3 regions of the Peribacillus sp. NPDC096540 genome follow, and region 2 is predicted to be linked to each of the others. Evidence: riboswitches for the same ligand, from Rfam matches in the RefSeq annotation. Region 2 holds a riboswitch; each other region holds the start of a gene.

Region 1 (6,599 bases), on a different contig from region 2:
CACTCACCATGGAATACTTTTTTATTCGAATCAAATGCATCCTTGCCTTTAACAAGCTGGGAGAATGTTCGTTTTATCCACTTTAAACTGACACATGCTGATTTTTCACACTCCCATTTCGAAAATGCCTTCCTCGCATTTGTCCCAAAGGATGCAGTCTTGATATGGGAAAATGAAACGGCAGGTATTTTAATTGAAACAGAGACAGATGAGTCATTATCAAAAAAAGAACTGCTTGCTATTTCATCCACGCTTGAGAGTGATTTTTATGTTAAGACTCGAATGTTTTCCGGTCGCTTTCACTCTGTAAACCATGAACTTCAATATCACAGACAGCAGGAGAAAAAGTGTTTTGACTTGGCACAATTGCATTTGCCGGATTTAAAGGTAACTGATTTGGCCGACATCATTCCTCACTCACTGATAATTGACCAATCTGCAACGAGTAAAACTTGGTATATCAATGAAATACTCGGCAAAACCATACAGGATACTGAACTAATTAAGACGATTAAAACGTATATTGAGTGCAATTCCAATGCAACCTATGCTGCAAAGCAGCTTTATATACATCGAAACAGCCTTCAATACAGAATAGATAAATTCACTGAAAAAACTGGACTCGATATTAGAAACTTTTCTCATGCCTTGGCTGCTTACTTAATTATTTTGCTGCATGATTAACTATTATTTGGAAAATCATCAAAGGGATTATTATCCTTTTTTGTGCAGTGTGCCTATACTTTTTTCCAATTTAATAGATTAGACTATAGATAATTAGTACAAGTAATTAGGAGTTTAAAAGGAGGATTTTTCATGGCAGAGTTAGTATTAGATCATATATTTAAGATTTATGATAAAAAAGTAACAGCTGTTAAAGATTTTAACCTTAGCGTGGCCGATAAAGAATTCATTGTTTTCGTGGGACCATCCGGTTGCGGAAAATCGACGACTCTACGGATGATTGCCGGACTTGAAGACATTTCCCAAGGAGATTTATATATAGACGGTAAGCGGGTCAATGATGTCCCACCGAAAGATCGTGATATTGCGATGGTTTTCCAGAACTACGCCTTATATCCTCATATGTCCGTCTATGACAATATGGCATTTGGATTAAAGCTCCGTAAAACGCCAAAAATGGAAATCAAGCAGCGGGTCAATGACGCAGCAAAAATTCTTGGTCTCGAAGACCTTTTAAATAGGAAGCCGAAAGCCCTTTCAGGTGGGCAGCGCCAGCGTGTGGCACTCGGCCGTGCAATAGTACGAGACGCAAAAGTTTTTTTAATGGATGAACCATTATCAAATCTTGACGCCAAACTTAGGGTCCAAATGCGTGCTGAAATCGCAAAACTACATAAACGACTCAACACTACAACGATTTATGTTACTCATGACCAAACAGAAGCAATGACCATGGCCACACGACTTGTTGTTATGAAAGACGGTATAATTCAACAGGTCGGCGCACCAAAAGACGTATACGCGAAACCCGTGAATGTCTTCGTCGGTGGATTTATCGGATCACCAGCTATGAACTTCTTTACCGGAACATTAAAAGAGGGCATCATTAAAATTGGAGAACAAACACTTGAAGTACCCGAATTGAAAATGAATACGCTGCGTGATCAAGGCTATATCGGAAAAGACATTATTCTTGGCATCCGTCCGGAGGATTTTCATAACGAGGTAGCTTACATCATGGAGGCCCCAACCACTACATTCACGGCTCAAATCGATGTTGCCGAACTTATGGGAGCCGAGATTATGCTCTACTCGACATTCGCTGATCAAGACTTCGTCGCACGCGTAGATGCAAATCACATTATCCAAGCAGGTGATAATATCGAACTTGCCCTAGACATGAATAAAGCCCACTTCTTTGATAAAGAGTCCGAGCAGCGCATTTTTTCTGAAGAAGAATCACAGATGGAGAATGGTCTAAAGTTACCTTCATATTAAAATTCTATACACATAAAGACCCATTCACGGATGGGTCTTTATGTGTATATTCAACTAGGGTTGGAACTCTATTATATCTATTCCTGCACAAGTACCACTTCATCATGTCCACATTTAGAACATTTCATTATGTGTGGGCATTGATCGTTTTGGAGCGATTGCGGGTATCCATCATTTTGCTTAAGTGTGTCTATATCCATGTATGCACTGTATCCATCCGCATAATCCATGAATTTTCCTTTATCATCAAGATCACTGCCACATTCCGGGCAATTCATATGAATTTTTCTGAGGCCGTTGCAAAGCGGGCATAAAGCCATTGTATTCACTCCTGTTCTTGAAACTTATATATTCATTATTTGTTTATTCTATTGTTTTAACACTTTAAAACACCCTCCCTGAAAACAACGGGAGGGTGATCATAGGCAATTATTTATTAACCATGTTAGCAGGATCTACCCATGCTTTAAATTCATCCTCAGTCAAAAAATCCAATTTCAACGCTGCTTCTTTTAATGTAGAGTTGTCTTTGAATGCAGTTTTGGCAATTTTAGCTGCTTTTTCATAACCGATATGCGGGTTCAATGCTGTTACTAGCATAAGTGAACGGTCAACATTTTCTTTGATTTTATCTTCATTCGCTGTAATGCCTACCGCACAATTATTATTGAAAGAGTGAATGCCTTCTGTCAATAATTTAACAGTTTGTAGGAAGTTATAGATGATAACTGGTTTGAATACGTTCAATTCGAAGTTACCTTGGCTTGCTGCAAAGCCGATTGTAGCATCGTTACCAACGATTTGTGTAGCGATCATTGTCAGCGCTTCACTTTGTGTAGGATTGACTTTACCTGGCATGATAGAGCTGCCTGGCTCATTTTCAGGAATGGCGATTTCACCAATTCCGCTTCTTGGGCCGCTTGCCAACCATCTAACATCATTCGCAATTTTCATTAAGTCCGCTGCTAATGCTTTTAATGCACCATGAGCGTAAACAATTTCGTTATGACTTGTTAATGCATGGAACTTGTTATCCGATGTGACAAAAGAATGTCCTGTATCCGCCGCAATTTGTTTTGCAGAAAGTCCTGGAAATTCTTTTTTCGTATTGATCCCAGTACCTACAGCTGTACCTCCTAGTGCTAGATTCAACAGTTTTTGACTGCTTTCTTCAATCATCATCAAGTCTTTATCAAGCATAGCTTTCCAACCAGAGATTTCTTGGCCTAAAGTTAGTGGTGTTGCGTCTTGAAGATGTGTACGTCCAATTTTCACAAGGTCCCAGAATTCTTTTTCTTTTGCTGAAAAAGTATCACGAAGTACTTTAATCGCCGGTACTAATTTTTCAGCAACTTCCATATAGGCCGCAATATGCATAGCCGTTGGGAATGTGTCATTAGAGCTTTGCGCCTTGTTGACATCATCATTCGGGTGAAGTGTTTCGGATTCACCGTTTTCTTTTAACCATTCATTCCCTTTGTTAGCGACCACTTCATTCACGTTCATATTACTTTGCGTGCCGCTGCCTGTTTGCCAGACCACAAGTGGGAAATGTTCATCAAGTGTACCTTCCAGAATTTCGCCACAAATTTTAACGATGGCATTCTTTTTCACTTCTGAAAGATCACCAAGGTCATAGTTCACTTTAGCTGCCGCTTGCTTTACGTATGCAAACGCACGGACTAATTCAATCGGCATTTTTTCATTACCGATTTTGAAGTTGTTACGGCTTCTCTCGGTTTGTGCTCCCCAATACTTATCAGCAGGAACTTTCACTTCACCCATCGTATCTCGTTCGATTCTGTATTCCATGTGTTCTCCTCCTATGTTTGCACTATCCACCGAAAACCTTATGTATATGAAATGAATAATGACGTATTATATTTCTCTCTATATATTGTACAAACTTTATTATTTTAAAGCAAAAAAACAGAACAAAACCCTTCCTATTTTCCAGAGAAATCCATTTAATTAATCAAAGTCTTTAAAGAATCCCTACACCTTATACAATCGGTTTCCACATAATTTAGGGCTTTTTTATTGGACCAATCATGTTTTGACAACGCTAGTCCCAATTAACCAATAAAGGATTATCGAGCAATATTTTCCCAGAATGTTCTTGACAGTACTTTATATATATAGTAAATTCAAAAGAAATTGAATAATCTAAACTCTTATCGAGAGAGGTATAGGGAATGGCCCGATGACACCTCAGCAACCTTCATTTGTTTCAAACCAATGAAAAGGTGCTAATTCCACAAGTTTGTGAACTTGGAAGATAAGAAGAATGACTCGTACATACTTACCCAAGTCTTCTTCTTAAAGAAGACTTTTTTTTATTTTATAAAACACAAAGGAGCAGTGAAAACTATGTATAAAACAGAAACATATCTTGCTCAACTAGGTAATCGCAGTGAAACGGCGACAGGAACTGTCAATCCGCCGGTTTACTTTTCGACAGCTTTCCGCCACGAAGGAATTGGCCAATCAACTGGATTCGATTACACAAGGACAGGTAATCCAACACGTCAACTTTTAGAACAATCCATCGCCAACCTTGAAAGAGGTGACCAAGGATATGCCTGCAGTTCAGGAATGGCTGCCATTTCCACCATACTAGCCTTATTTAAATCAGGCGATGCATGGATAGTCAGCGAAGATCTATATGGTGGTACATATCGTTTGCTAGAACAAGGTTTTAAAAAATGGGGCTTACAGTGTGACTATGTAAACACTTGTTGTTTAGAGGATATTGAAAAAGCTATTACTCCTCAAACAAAAGCCATCTTTATCGAAACTCCTACTAACCCTCTAATGCAGCAAACAGATATTAGTGCTGTTGCCGCACTAGCCAAACAATTTAATTTACTGTTGATTGTTGATAACACTTTTTATACACCGCTTATACAGCAGCCTATCATGCTTGGAGCCGATATTGTGATCCATAGCGCTACAAAGTATCTCGGTGGTCATAATGATGTTCTGGCCGGACTAATCGTAGCAAAAGGCGAGGAATTATGTAATTCGCTTGCCTTCCATCATAATGGTACAGGAGCGGTATTGAGCCCGTTTGATTCATGGCTGTTAATGCGCGGAATGAAAACCCTGGCACTAAGGATGGAACGCCATGAAAAGAACGCCAAAATCCTTGTCGATTATTTATCCGAGCATGGATGTGTAACGGACGTCTTGTATCCGGGCAGAGGTGGTATGATTTCTTTCCGTATTATTGATGAAGCAGCGGTCAATCCATTTTTACAATCACTATCATTAATTTCATTTGCAGAAAGCCTTGGAGGCGTTGAAAGTTTCATCACCTATCCGGCTACACAAACACATGCCGATATACCTCTTGAAGTTAGGACAGCGAATGGGGTTTGTAATCGACTACTACGCTTCTCGGTTGGCATCGAAGACAGCGACGATTTAATTCAAGACCTGCAACAAGCATTTGCACATGTAAAAAGGGAGGCACTACGATGACAAATCATGATTTCAGTTTTGAAACCAAACTACTTCATAACCAGCATAAATTCGATCAGACAACAGGCGGTGTGAGCGTCCCTATTCAGCACGCTTCCACTTTCCATCAAACTGATATCGATCAATTCGGCAAGTATGATTACAGCAGGAGCGGAAATCCAACACGGGAAGCTCTTGAAGATATCATCGCTGAGCTTGAAGAAGGTACTCGCGGTTTTGCCTTTTCATCAGGTATGGCAGCCATTTCAACTGCATTCCTTCTGCTTTCAGCTGGAGACCATATCGTCATCTCAGAAGATGTTTACGGTGGAACGTTCCGGATGGTTACAAGTGTGTTGACCCGCTTCAACATCGAGCATACTTTCGTTGATATGACGGACCTCGAAAGCGTTAAAGCGGCCGTTCAACCTAATACGAGAGCTATATACATTGAAACACCATCAAATCCATTGCTTAAAGTGACCGATATTAAAGCAGTCTGTGATATTGCAAAAAAAGTCGGCGCATTGAGTTTTGTCGATAATACATTCTTGACGCCAGCTCTACAAAAACCACTGAACTTAGGAGCGGATGTTGTCCTTCATAGTGCGACAAAGTTTTTATCCGGACACAGTGATGTTGTAGCTGGTCTTGCTGTCGTAAAAGATCCTGAATTGGCTGAAAGACTCGGTTCCCTTCAAAACTCCTTTGGTGCGGTACTTGGTGTCCAGGATGCCTGGCTTGTTATGAGAGGTTTGAAAACCTTGTCTGTACGAATGGAACATTCTCAAAAAGGAGCAGAAAAAATTGCTGACTACTTAAAACAGCAGCCATTAGTAAAAAAGGTGTATTACCCTGGGCTTACTGATCATCCACAGCATGCAATCCAGGAAGGACAGGCCCTTGGTTCAGGTGCAGTTTTATCATTTGAACTAGAAAGCGAAGAAATTTTCCGCTCATTTGTCAACACTGTCGAGCTTCCTGTTTTTGCGGTTAGTCTTGGAGCAGTGGAATCAATATTATCCTACCCGGCAAAAATGTCCCATGCTGCCATGCCTGCTGATGAAAGGGAAAAACGAGGCATCACCAACAGCCTGCTTCGTCTCTCTGTCGGTCTTGAGAATCCAGATGATTTAATTAAAGACTTTGACGCTGCTCTTGTAAGAAGTGCAAAA
Region 2 (6,599 bases):
AACTGCAGGAACAATAAACTTTTTCTTCAATATCGATACCTCCCATTTTTTACCATCAACTTTATTATAGATTAATAAAAGTTAATTTACATTAATATTTTAAATTATTTTAATTTTGTAAAAACTATCAAGAAAAACCCAGATGCTATCTTATGATAGGTACAATTTACCACTTGGCATGGTGATGAAATTAAAAATACCTCTAAATTTATTGGATTTTCTATAATCTAAGGACGAGCCTTTCTGTCGTGATCATTAATTTTTCACGAACATATCCCATTCAATCGACTCCCTTTACCTACAAAATGTAAATCCTGCCCTGCTACACTTATCTGGACAGAGGTTTTAAGGGCAGATACACTTACTCACTACAGATAAGGGAGCACTCAAAATGACCAAGCGAGAACGCCGTACGTTCACTTCCGAATTTAAACAACAGATCATTCAACTCTACCTAAATGGGAAAAACCGTAAGGCTCTTATTGAAGAATATAAACTTACTCCTTCTTCTTTAGACCGCTGGATACAACAGAGTGAAAACACAGGTTCTTTTAAAGAAAAAGATAACAGTTCTCCTGAGGAACAAGAACTTATTAAACTACGAAAAGAACTGAAGAAGTTACAGAAGGAGAATGATATTTTAAAGCAAGCCGGGCTGATACTAGGACGAAAGTAAATGTCATCAAACGGAAGGTATCAGCAATGTGTGGCGTCCTAGAGCTTTCACGAAGCACCTATTACTACGAAGCAAAAGAACAAACCTCAGAAGACGATGTCACAAACGCTATTTTAGACATTTTTGATAAAAACCGTAAGGCGTACGGAACACGTAAGATTAAGGTTGAATTAAAGAAAAGAGGCCTTCGGTCTCCAGAAGGCGAATTGGCCGGATCATGAATGAACAGGGGCTTGTTTCCTCTTATACAGTCGCTCAGTACAAACCGCAAAAGACCTCATGTAACGAATCAGACCAGGCTAACGGATTAAATCGGGAATTTCTACAAGAAAAAGAAAAAAAAGTAGTGGTCAGCGATTTAACATATGTCAAAGTCAAAAATAAATGGCATTACATATGTGTCTTTGTCGATCTCTTTAATCGTGAAATTATTGGATTTAGCACAGGACCTAACAAGGACTCCAAGCTTGTGGCAAGATCGTTTGCATCTATCAAAGGGAACCTCCGTGATATTCAGCTCTTCCACACAGATCGAGGGAATGAATTTAAAAACAAGCTGATTGACGAAACGTTAACCATATTTGAGATTGGTCGTTCACTAAGTATGAAAGGTTGCCCTTATGATAACGCTGTCGCGGAAGCGACCTTTAAAATCATTAAGACTGAGTTCGCCAATCAAACAACATTCGCAAGCTTAGCTCAGCTTACACTCGAATTTGGAGACTATGTGAACTGGTTTAATAAGTTGCGAATTCATGGAACTTTAGGCTACGTAAGCCCTCTAGAATTTAAAAAGTTATCACTTAAAAAAGTTGTTTGATTTAGTGTTGACAATCCATCCCTTTCTTAAATGTATACATATCAACTTTTATATTTAACAGTGCCTATACAAAAAAGCCTATAGACTTTGTCCCTAAAAAAGGGACTTTGTCTACAAGCTGAAAGGCCTTAATTTATCTTAAACTTTCGATTGCTTTTACTCTCATCCACATTATCGGATGGATTACCCCAACATTCCACATTCTTCAAACCTTTAATATTGTTAACATGGAAAACTGGGTTTTTTCCACTCTTCTTTTGTTTTTGATAATCGGCTAGTGCAGCAAATGCAATTTTTCCAAGTAAGGCTATCGCGATTAAGTTGATAATGGCCATTAACCCCATCAGCAAGTCAGCTAGACCCCATACAAACTTGAGTGAAGCAAGCGAACCGAAAATCACCATCCCGACGACTGCTATACGATATATGTTTAACCAAACTTTATTTTCATTAATAAAGCCAATGTTCGACTCTCCATAATAGTAGTTACCAACTATGGAACTAAAAGCAAATAACAGTACGATAATGGCAAGGAAAATGCCAGCCCAAGATCCTAGTGCCGTATCAAGTGCATTTTGTGTAAGGACTATACCATCTGTTTCCTTCGATGTATACAGGCCTGAAAACAAAATGATGAAGGCTGTCGAACTACAAATGACAAGCGTATCCACAAATACACCAAGAGACTGAATGAGCCCTTGTTTTACGGGATGACTGACATCTGCAGTCGCACCTGCATTAGGGGCACTACCCATCCCGGCTTCATTAGAAAATAGACCTCTCTTGATTCCTTGCATCATGGCAGCACCTAGTGCTCCACCAGCAACTTCCCTTAATCCAAAGGCATTTTCAAAGATTAATACAAAAACACCGGGTAACTCAGTAATATTCATGCCGATGACAACCAACGCTACTATCACATAAGCTCCTGCCATAATCGGGACGATGACTTCAGACACTTTTGCAATCATTTTAATCCCGCCAAAAATTATGACAGCCGTAACGAGAGCAAGGATGATTGCAGTAACCCACTTATCGATCCCAAACGATTCATTGAACGCGCTTGTGATCGTGTTGGCTTGTACAGAGTTGAAAGCAAGCCCAAATGTAAGCGAAATCAGTACAGCGAACGTGATACCCATCCAACGGGCATTCAATGCTTTTTCCATATAATAAGCAGGGCCACCTCGGAATGTATCGCCATCCTTGACCTTATAAATTTGGGCAAGTGTACTTTCAATGAAAGCTGAAGCTGACCCGATCAGTGCCATTAACCACATCCAGAAAACTGCTCCAGGACCACCCATTGTGATGGCTATGGCAACACCTGCAAGGTTACCTGTTCCAACCCGTGAAGCCGTACTGATACAAAAAGCCTGAAACGATGTCACACCTTTCTTATCCGCTGTGGCACCTTCCCCCAAAAGTCTGAACATTTCCCCTACCATTCTAAATTGGACAAACTTCGTACGAACGGAAAAATAAAGACCCGAACCAATCAGCATAATAATCAGTATTTTTGACCATAGTAAATCATTTGTTCCCTTAATAAAACTTTCTAACATCTCCATTAAAAACAAACCACCCCTAATTATTAACTTGTATATGATAGAAATTGACAACCATTGTTTATTTTTCCTTTCTCTCGGTGGAATAAACTGATAGAAGTCCATAGAAAAAAAAGGAGATTCAAGAATGAATCCCCAATACAATTATCTATTATATACTACCATTCAATTTTTTTCATTCATGTATTGATGGAAAGTTTGGGGAACTCCAAACAAAAACAAAAGAAATTTAATCTTTCAGCAATATTCCCTAATACATATATCTAAAAATCCATCTACGCTTCACGTTAAATTCAGTTGAATTTCTCCTAACCTCGAAATTGAACGGATATCATGAAAGTTAAGTATATCCACCTATTATTTAATATGATTCACAAAAAATGGCCGCTTTAGAGTCTATTGTATTACAAAAAACACCCTGAATCTTATGATCCAGAGCGCAATCTTTTTCGTTTCATTTCTACTTTTTCAAGAGAATCATTACGGACGTTTCTCTTCTTCATTTACTCCCGCTTGAAAATCGCGGAAAACCAATCAAAATGGCTATGACTCCACAAATGCCAATTAATATTGGGTAATATGAATATGGCAAGATGCTTATAGGAGAAATCTGAGCTACCCCCGCTGCAACCAGCAGTTGTGCCCCATATGGAATTAATCCTTGGATGCAACAGGCAAAAACGTCAAGCAAGCTCGCCGATTTGCGTGGATCAATCCCATACTTTTCAGCAATATTTTTGGCAAGTGGTCCGGCAATGATAATAGAAATCGTGTTATTTGCCGTTGAAATGTTCGTCAAACCAACAAGCCCGGCAATGCTGAATTCAGCCCCTTTTTTTGATTTGCTATTTCGGGTTACGAGATGGAGAAGATAATCAATGCCACCATTATGTTTGATTACAGATACCATACCTGCAATTAAAATAGCTAGGAAAGAGATTTCATACATTCCCGCCATCCCTTCTCCCATTTTTTGAATGATCCCCAACAGTTGATAACTTCCATCCGCCAAACCGATAATTCCGGCAAATACGATTCCGATGGATAGGACCAGGAACACATTGACGCCTGCCAATGCAGTGATCAACACGCAAAGATATGGAAGAATCTTCACCCAATTATAAGAATGTTGAGATATGGCAGCTTGTTCACCCATTGTTAAAATTCCAAGGATGACACATGTGATGATGGCAGCAGGTAAAACAATGAAAAAATTCACTTTAAACTTATCCTTCATTTCCGTTCCCTGCGTCCGAACTGCAGCGATTGTCGTATCTGAAATGAATGATAGGTTGTCACCAAACATCGAACCACCGATAACGGCCGCCATTGAAAGGGCTAGCGAAATATCAGTTTGTTCACTAATTCCCACCCCTATAGGTGCTAGTGCTACAATCGTTCCCATGCTTGTCCCCATAGATAGAGAAATAAAACAAGCGATAACGAAAATCCCTACCATTAATAGATTTTGCGGAAAAACTGATAAGGCAAGATTCACCGTTGATTCAACTGCCCCCATGCCATTTGCAACTTTGGAAAAAGCGCCGGCCAAAAGGAAAATGATAACCATTAACATAATATTGGAGTCACCGGCACCTTTACAGAAGATTTCAACCTTTTGATTGAAAGTCTCTTTCCGATTCATTACCAATGCAGCTCCTGAAGCAATTGAAATCGCTACAATCACCGGAAATGAATAAAAATCTTTTGTAATGATTCCGGAACCTATAAATAAAATTAAAAAAACGACAAATGGGATCAATGCCCAGGGATTCCCTTTATTGTTTGCACTCATGATGAACACCTCTTTTTATTTTTCCCATGACATGTGTCACAGCCCTTATTCTTTTAACATTTTCGCAAATAACACCAATAAGAACATGATATTATCCAGTCATGGAAGCTATAGCTAAAAAAACTGTCAGCATAAAAAAGACCTCTTCTATTAAACAACAAGAAGAGGTCTTTTAATTTATAAAAAACACCCTCCTTATCTTTCAGGCAAAAATTAGCCTGCTGGATTTGGCACAGCACTCCTATTAAGTCTGCTGCCGAGACATCTTCGGGCCAGTCCCTCCGTCTCTCTTGATAAGAAGATCTAAATTATATAATGTTATTATCAAATGTAACGATGTCTACGAGAAAGGAAGCAGGCTGGAATTTGCCGAAACCGCTCAAAGTTTATTTGAGTCCACTCTCGGAAAGTGACATCGATAGCTTTATTGAAAAGCAAATATAAGAGTACAGCATTTTATGTATTTTCGCAAGGTTTAGTTTAATAGTATTTCACATGTGGTCCTTAATTATTATAAAGAGACTTTTACATGTGCAGTAAATAAGGTTTTTTTTCAATTATGAGTTACTTGTTATTCGAATAAAATTCCAAACATTGTAATTTGTTGGGACGGAACTAGAATTAAAAGAGGTCTATTGACCTCTCAGCAAATTTGATGTATTAGCTTAGGTGAATTATTTTTAGGTGAGTTCACATCAGTCGATACCTCAAATGCTTCCATCTGTTCAGTATCAAATGATTTTAAGAATCGCTGCAGATATGCAGTATCATTAATTGAAGGATCCAACCAAGTCTTTTCATCTTCAGGTTTTAGAATAACTGGCATTCGATCATGAATACTAGCCATTAGCTCATTCGGAGTAGTGGTAATAACTGAGCAGGAATATATGGTGATACCTTCAGGTGATTTCCATGATTCCCAGAGACCAGCCATTCCAAATGGGGCATTATTCTTAAGTTTTATTCGCATAGGTATTTTACGTTCAGGTGCCTTCTTCCACTCATAAAAAGAGTCGGCAAGTATCAAACACCGTTTCTTCTTATATGAATTCTTAAAACTTGTTTTCTCAGCAATAGTTTCAGCTCGGGCATTAATCATCTTGTAGCCGATTTTCTCATCTTTTGCCCAGTAAGGAATGAGTCCCCACCGAAGATATCCAAGTCGATTCATAGATCCGTCATTAATAACGGATAAGACTGAGTGAGATGGTGCTATATTGTAGCTGAATTGGTACTCGGCATTAAATGGCGCTTGAATATCAAACCTGTCAATTATTTCTTCAATGTCAGTGAAAAGGGTGAAACGCCCACACATAATATCGCCTACTGTTTCAGATTTATTATGATTGTAACAAAAGGAGAGATCAGTAACAAATTAGCGTTCTAAAATCCTAATGTCAGTAAAAGGTTGATTAAATAATTCGCTAGTAATCAATAGTGTGCCAAGGACTTCTCTTTCATCTTCAGCTTTAATAATTTCTGACAGAATTAATGTGCTGCCATTCTTAACTGTAACATTATATTCATTCAAAGTTTCACCCCCTGAAAAGACTTGATAATTGTTATTATAAACCAAAAACCTACAAGTATCATTATTGACCTTTAGCAGAGTCGTAGTTAATCCACTAATGAGGAGTCTATACAGTGGTTCCAATAAACTTGATTACCTTTAAGATTAATCACCCGAAGCAATCCGAGACCCTAATTTCATAGTAAAGGAAGCTTGTAATCTTCCATTTA
Region 3 (6,599 bases), on a different contig from region 2:
TTTTCTATCCAGTGTTTGCGAAATGAAAATTAATACTTGGTTGTCTAAAGGCTTATCAATTTGGATTTTCCATTTCATTTTTTAAAACATCTATATGTAAAAAAACACTTTACAAGACTATGATAAACATATATCATTTGTGACTAGAATTTCAAGAAATTTCAGAGAAGGTGTTTAAATGTTGCAATTCGAAAAATCCAGACAGCTTCAGGAACTACCCAAGCAGTTTTTTGCTACTCTAGTTGCAAAAGTTAAGACTATTACAGAGCAAGGTCATGATGTCATTAATTTAGGGCAGGGAAATCCTGACCAGCCGACGCCAGAGCATATCGTGAAAAAATTGCAGACTGCTGCAGAAAATACAATAAATCATAAATATTCTCCTTTCCGAGGACATCAATACTTAAAAGAAGCTGCGACTGTCTTTTATGAACGTGAATATGGTGTCAAGTTAGACCCTAATAGTGAAGTGGCTATTCTATTTGGTGGAAAGGCAGGACTTGTCGAACTTCCACAGTGTTTATTAAATCCTGGGGATACAATTCTGGTACCTGATCCAGGCTATCCTGATTATCTATCTGGTGTAGTTTTAGCCCAAGCAAAAACAGAAATCATGCCTTTGACAGAAGAAAATGATTATCTTCCGAATTATGGAGAAATACATACAGAAACCCTTGAAAAAGCCAAAATGATGTTCTTGAACTATCCGAATAATCCAACTGGAGCATCAGCAACTGTGGGTTTTTTTGAGGAAACCGTCTCGTTTGCGAAAGAACATTCAATTTGTGTGGTTCACGATTTTGCATATGGTGCGATTGGATTTGATGGGAAAAAACCGATTAGTTTCCTTCAAGCAGAGGGGGCAAAAGATGTAGGTATCGAAATATATACTCTATCTAAAACATATAATATGGCAGGGTGGAGAGTTGGCTTCGCTGTTGGAAATAAAAGTGTCATCGAAGCTCTTGAACTCTTGCAAGACCATCTTTATGTAAGTCTTTTCCCAGCAATTCAAGAAGCAGCGGCAAGTGCGTTACTGGATTCACAGAGTTGCGTAGAAGAATTAGTGAATAAATATGAAGGACGCAGAAATGTTTTTATTGATGGATTACGATCCATCGGCTGGGATGTCCAAGCTCCTAAAGCATCTTTCTTTGCATGGCTCAAGATTCCAGAAGGCTTCACCTCTGAAAGTTTTGCTGATTATTTATTAACGCATGCTCACGTAGCTGTTGCTGCCGGAAATGGATTCGGAGAATTTGGAGAAGGGTATGTTAGGGTAGGGTTACTTACTTCGGAAGAACGGCTTCAAGAAGCGGTTGAACGGATTCGCGCATTGAACATATTTGGAGAATAGGAAAAAGATTACAAGTTAGCTACCGTTAAATTATTGAAAACTTATTGACAAAGTATGGATTACCTGTCAGAATACAAAATAAATTCTTAATCTTTTGATACTTGAAGTTTAAATATATCAGCGTTTTCTTATTATGAGCAGGTGGAGGGACTAGCCCTATGAAGCCCAGCAACCGACCGTAATTCCATTGCGAAATGGGGCGGAATTCTTCGCCGGATTTTTTTGGAATCCACAAGGCACGGTGCTAATTCTTGCAGCTATTAGCTGGGAGATAAGAAGATGGCTTTTTTAAAGCCTCTTCTTTATGAAGGGGCTTTTATTGTTTCAATCATGGATTACAATCGATAAGATTCCCTTCTCCATTTATCGTGGTAACAGGAAAATGGATAGAAACCGTATAAGCTAGATATTAGAATACTGACTTCAAGACTTTACTAACGTTTAATAGGAGTGATCTGATGAGCGAGATAATCGCTACTTATTTAATTCATGATTTCAATGGTGAGCATGAGAAAAAAGCCGAGAGCATTGCTTTAGGTTTGACAGTAGGAACATGGACGGACCTGCCTCATTTGGTCCAGAAGCAGTTGGAGAAACATAAGGGGCGTGTTGTTTCCGTCACCCCTCTTTCTGAAGAAGATAGAGCAAACCGTTATTTCAATCGTAAGGTGTACCGTTCGACGATAAAAATTGCCTACCCGTCGGGGAATTTTTCTAATGACTTACCGGCTATTCTCACAACAGTATTCGGTAAATTGTCATTGGATGGGGAAATCAAGCTGATTGACTTGGATTTTGTCGGTGAGATACACAATGCTTTTCAAGGACCTCAATTTGGGATTACAGGCATAAGAGAAAAGATTAACGTATTTGACCGGCCTCTCGTGATGAGTATTTTTAAAGGGGTATTAGGACGGGATCTTTCCTTCCATAATGAGCAGCTAAAACAACAAGCATTAGGAGGAGTCGACCTGGTAAAAGATGACGAGATTCTCTTCGATCAGGAGCAGACCCCATTCATTGATAGAATAAAAACGGGCAGAAAAATTTTGAAAGAAGTCTATGAAACAACAGGCCATCGAACTTTATATGCTGTCAATCTATCAGGGAAAACATTTGAATTATTAGATAAGGCAGAGCGTGCAGCAGAAGCAGGAGCCGATGCCTTATTATTTAACGTTCATACATATGGATTGGATGTACTTCAAGCTTTGCGTGAACACGATCGTATCAATCTTCCGATTATGGCCCACCCTGCATACAGCGGAGCATTAGCGTCATCGTCATTTTATGGTGTCAGCTACTCGTTATTGCTTGGAAAATTAGTAAGACTATCAGGTGCGGATTTATCCCTATTCCCTTCACCATATGGAAATGTGGCACTTGAAAAAGAGGAAACATTAGCGATTGCTGAAGCTTTAACGAAAGATGAGCTGTCATGGAAAAAGGCTTTCCCGGTTCCTTCTGCAGGTATTCATCCCGGGATGGTTCCTAATCTAATAAAGGATTTTGGAACGGACAGCGTAATTAATGCAGGCGGTGGAATCCATGGACATCCCGACGGAGCAATGGGCGGGGCAAAGGCTTTCCGTTCTGCTGTAGAAGCTGTTCTTACAGGCAAGAAATTATCTGATGCGGCTTATGAAGAAGAAGCACTAAGCAAAGCACTTGAGTTATGGGGAGGCTTGTAAGGAATAATGAAACCGATAATTTTTTGTGATTTTGACGGAACAATTACTAACTCAGATAATATCATCTCTATCATGAAAAAATTTGCACCTCCGGGATGGGAAGAGCTAAAAGACGGTGTTCTTCAGCAAAAAATCAGCATATCTACAGGAGTTGGGGAAATGTTTTCCCTGCTTGACAGTAGCTTAAAGGACGACATTATTCAATATGTGAAGGAAACAGCAGGCATTCGCCCAGGATTCAACGAATTTGTGGATTTTACAAAACAAGCGAACATACCTTTGTATATTGTAAGCGGCGGTATGGACTTTTTTATTGAACCGCTTTTAAATGATATCTTGCCTTCAGATTGTGTTTATTGTAACAGAGCCTATTTCAATCAGGAAAAGATCTTAATTGAGTGGCCGCATATTTGTGATGAACATTGTAACAAGGATTGCGGTTGTTGTAAGCCATCCATTATGAGGGAAATTACAGAAGCAGATGATTATAAAATTGTTATTGGAGATTCGGTGACTGATTTTGAAGCGGCAAAGCAGGCTGATTTTGTTATCGCCCGTGACATACTGCTTGAGAGATGCAGAACAGAAGAGATTCCCCATCAAGGATTTGAAACGTTTTATGATGTGATGCACATTTTAAAACAGCAGATGGAGGTAAAAGCATGAAGAACCATACAAAAGAGTGGCAGGAATTAGCGGAAATTAAGGCTGAACTTGCCGAACGGGATTGGTTTATGGGGACGAGTGGGAATTTATCCATTCGCGAGACTAAAAGCAGTTCCTTTTATATTACGGCAAGTGGTAAGGATAAACGGAAGCAAACAGATGCGGACTTTTTACTAGTAGACCTAAAAGGAATTCCAGTTGAGAAAACAGAGCTAAGGCCATCTGCGGAAACTCAGCTTCATACAGTGATTTACGAGAGAACCAATGCGAACTGTGTACTTCATGTTCATACAGTAGAAAATAATGTGATTTCTGAATTATATGGAGATGAAGGGGAAGTGACTTTCCGTAATCATGAAATTATTAAAGCGACAGGGCGATGGAATGAAGAGGCAGAGCTGAGGATTCCAATAATCTACAATCACGTTGACATCCCTCTGTTAACTGAAAAGTTCAAGCCTCATGTCGAAGAAGACTCAGGAGCCGTGCTTATTCGCAATCACGGGATCACTGTTTGGGGGAAAAGTGGACTTGAAGCAAAAAAAATTCTAGAAGCATGTGAATTTTTGTTTCAATACCAACTGTTGCTAAATCAGCAACAGGCATTATCTACAGGTTCGGTAAGATAAAAACTCAAAGAGGAGGAATAGGTAATGGCTACAATTAGATTCCATGAAACAAATGAGGTTATTGAAAACAGTGAACAGGTAAAAAAATTTTTAGAAACACAAGGCGTTATATACGAACAATGGGATATTTCGAAATTACCGTCTCATCTGGTAGAAAAATATGATCTAACTGAAGCCGAAAAAGATGCAATTCTTGTAACATTCAAATCAGAAATTGAAGAGATTTCTGAAAGGCGCGGATATAAAGCACATGATATCATCACACTATCCGATGCTAACCCAAACTTGGATCAAATGCTTGAAAACTTTAAGCAGGAACATCATCATGAAGATGATGAAGTACGTTTTATAGCCGGTGGAACTAGTATCTTTGCTATTGAAGGCAGTGAACAAAAATGGTTTGATGTACGACTGAATCCTGGAGATTTGATTAGTGTACCAGAATCGACGCGTCATTATTTCACGTTAGCAGAAGATAGAAAAACTGTAGCTGTCCGGATCTTCGTAACAGCAGCAGGTTGGGTTCCAATTTACGAAAAAGACGAAGTTCAAGCATAAATCAATCGAGAAAAACCAGCTTTCAGGCTGGTTTTTTTATGTGGCCTTGGCGAGTGCTTTAAAAGGGCAAGTATGATAAAATTTAACGGAATTAAATTTAGCTGGACTATAGGAGCAGATACGAATGAAAACAACCGAAGTGTACATATTAGGAGGTTTTCTCGGCAGCGGGAAAACGACGCTTCTTCGAAATATATTAAAGCAGGAAAGTGAAGCGGGTAGAAAAGTGGCCGTGCTATTAAATGAGCTCGGCAGTGTATCAGTAGACAGCGGTTTGATTGGTGATGACGTACCTCTGAAGGAGCTGTTTGACGGTTGTATCTGTTGTACAATTCAGGATAAGCTCGAGGTTCAGCTGCATGAATTGTTGACGGAAAATGATTTAGACGCCGTTTATATTGAAACAACAGGTGCTGCACATCCAGTTGAAGTGCTTGATGGAATTATGTCACCGCTATTCGCGAAAAACCTGGAATATAAAGGGATTATAACAGTCGTTGACTTGTTGAGGTGGCGCGACCGAGATGAGCTTTCTCCACAGCTTCGCCGGTTGCTTGCTGAGCAAATCCATCATGCGGATTTCATTTTATTAAACAAAGCGGATCTAGTAAGCGAAATGGAGGCTGCCCAGCTTATTTATTCCATTCAAGGGCTGAATCCTGAAGCTGTAAGTTTATTGACAGAGTATGCAGCCGTTTCCTTGATATCTCTGCAACATATGCAAAGGAAACAGCCTAAAGTCCATCAAAAACTTGGTGTCCACAGCCATTTACATTTAACGGCCATTGTTCATACTTTTGAAGGGACAGTGGCACAAACCGACTTTGAAGATTGGCTTAGGGCACTTCCAGAAACGGTCTATCGAATGAAAGGATACATTTCTTTCACACATTCACAGTACCCACATTTATTTCAATACTCTTACGGAATGCCAATGTATATGAATGAAATGATAAAAATGCCATTAAATATCGTAATTATCGGTGAAAAATTGGATAAAGAAATGATGATCAGTCAGTTAAAAGCTTTGGAAGTAAAAGCAGGCCATTAATCGTTTACCGCCAATTAAAGACGGGAAAAGAAAGGTAACTTTCTGTTCAAGGAGGCGGTATAAGGTGCCATGGAATAAAAACGAGTACCCTGATTCAATGAAAAATCTTGATAAAGATGTCCGGGAAAAAGCAATTCAGATTGCGAATGCCTTACTCAATGAAGGCTATGAGGACGGAAAAGCTATTCCAATTGCCATTGACCGGGCCAAAATGGCTGCCGGAAAAGATTGAAAAATGGTCAGACCCCATTAATCGGGTCTGACCATTTTAATTGCTGCAGCCCACCAAAGGCTGCAAATGTTTTCTCATCTTCAATTAACCCACATGCAGCACATTGCACACGAACTTCAGGACCATTATAAGCTAGATGGAATGGCTGAAGAGAATCATTCGAGTATTGTTCAATAATCTCACCGGATTGCGGATCCTTTTTAACAGGTGTTGGTATTTGCTGAATGAGATTGAAGCGAGATTTATTTGTCCTGCAATTTGGACAGCGGTATACTTGAGACATTATACTCACTCCTTTTTTGAATTTTTAAAAGTGAAATCGTAATATAAATGATAGTCTTTACGAAAATGATTCTTAATATGTATAAATTAGTAATGGATGGAAGGGATAATTTTATGAAAGAAACGGTCATGA

Evidence for each region. A riboswitch is a leader RNA that binds a small molecule or an ion and turns the genes downstream of it on or off. The one in region 2 is predicted to bind S-adenosylmethionine.
Region 1: linked by a shared signal. The riboswitch ahead of ACQKMR_RS23040 (methionine biosynthesis PLP-dependent protein) and the one ahead of ACQKMR_RS20090 (Na+/H+ antiporter NhaC family protein) in region 2 are both predicted to bind S-adenosylmethionine.
Region 3: linked by a shared signal. The riboswitch ahead of mtnW (2,3-diketo-5-methylthiopentyl-1-phosphate enolase) and the one ahead of ACQKMR_RS20090 (Na+/H+ antiporter NhaC family protein) in region 2 are both predicted to bind S-adenosylmethionine.

Annotation. Positions count from the first base shown of each region.
Region 1 covers NZ_JBNNTG010000035.1:185-6,783, reverse strand. Annotated here, with positions in the region: gene ACQKMR_RS23060 (PucR family transcriptional regulator) at 1-684, shown strand, start outside; gene ACQKMR_RS23055 (ABC transporter ATP-binding protein) at 817-1,962, shown strand; gene ACQKMR_RS23050 (hypothetical protein) at 2,040-2,282, opposite strand; gene fumC (class II fumarate hydratase) at 2,392-3,774, opposite strand; SAM riboswitch class I at 4,134-4,247, shown strand; gene ACQKMR_RS23040 (methionine biosynthesis PLP-dependent protein) at 4,333-5,445, shown strand; gene metC (cystathionine beta-lyase) at 5,442-6,599, shown strand, end outside.
Region 2 covers NZ_JBNNTG010000026.1:61,276-67,874, reverse strand. Annotated here, with positions in the region: gene ACQKMR_RS20105 (M4 family metallopeptidase) at 1-30, opposite strand, end outside; partial or broken gene ACQKMR_RS20100 (IS3 family transposase) at 392-1,496, shown strand; gene ACQKMR_RS20095 (alanine/glycine:cation symporter family protein) at 1,625-3,067, opposite strand; gene ACQKMR_RS20090 (Na+/H+ antiporter NhaC family protein) at 3,564-4,859, opposite strand; SAM riboswitch class I at 5,052-5,159, opposite strand; gene ACQKMR_RS20085 (SOS response-associated peptidase) at 5,503-6,174, opposite strand; gene ACQKMR_RS20080 (hypothetical protein) at 6,235-6,390, opposite strand.
Region 3 covers NZ_JBNNTG010000013.1:43,794-50,392, forward strand. Annotated here, with positions in the region: gene ACQKMR_RS13370 (pyridoxal phosphate-dependent aminotransferase) at 179-1,357, shown strand; SAM riboswitch class I at 1,483-1,635, shown strand; gene mtnW (2,3-diketo-5-methylthiopentyl-1-phosphate enolase) at 1,816-3,048, shown strand; gene ACQKMR_RS13380 (2-hydroxy-3-keto-5-methylthiopentenyl-1-phosphate phosphatase) at 3,055-3,714, shown strand; gene ACQKMR_RS13385 (methylthioribulose 1-phosphate dehydratase) at 3,711-4,343, shown strand; gene ACQKMR_RS13390 (cupin domain-containing protein) at 4,368-4,901, shown strand; gene ACQKMR_RS13395 (CobW family GTP-binding protein) at 5,026-5,952, shown strand; gene ACQKMR_RS13400 (hypothetical protein) at 6,017-6,184, shown strand; gene ACQKMR_RS13405 (DNA alkylation repair protein) at 6,192-6,467, opposite strand; gene ACQKMR_RS13410 (hypothetical protein) at 6,581-6,599, shown strand, end outside.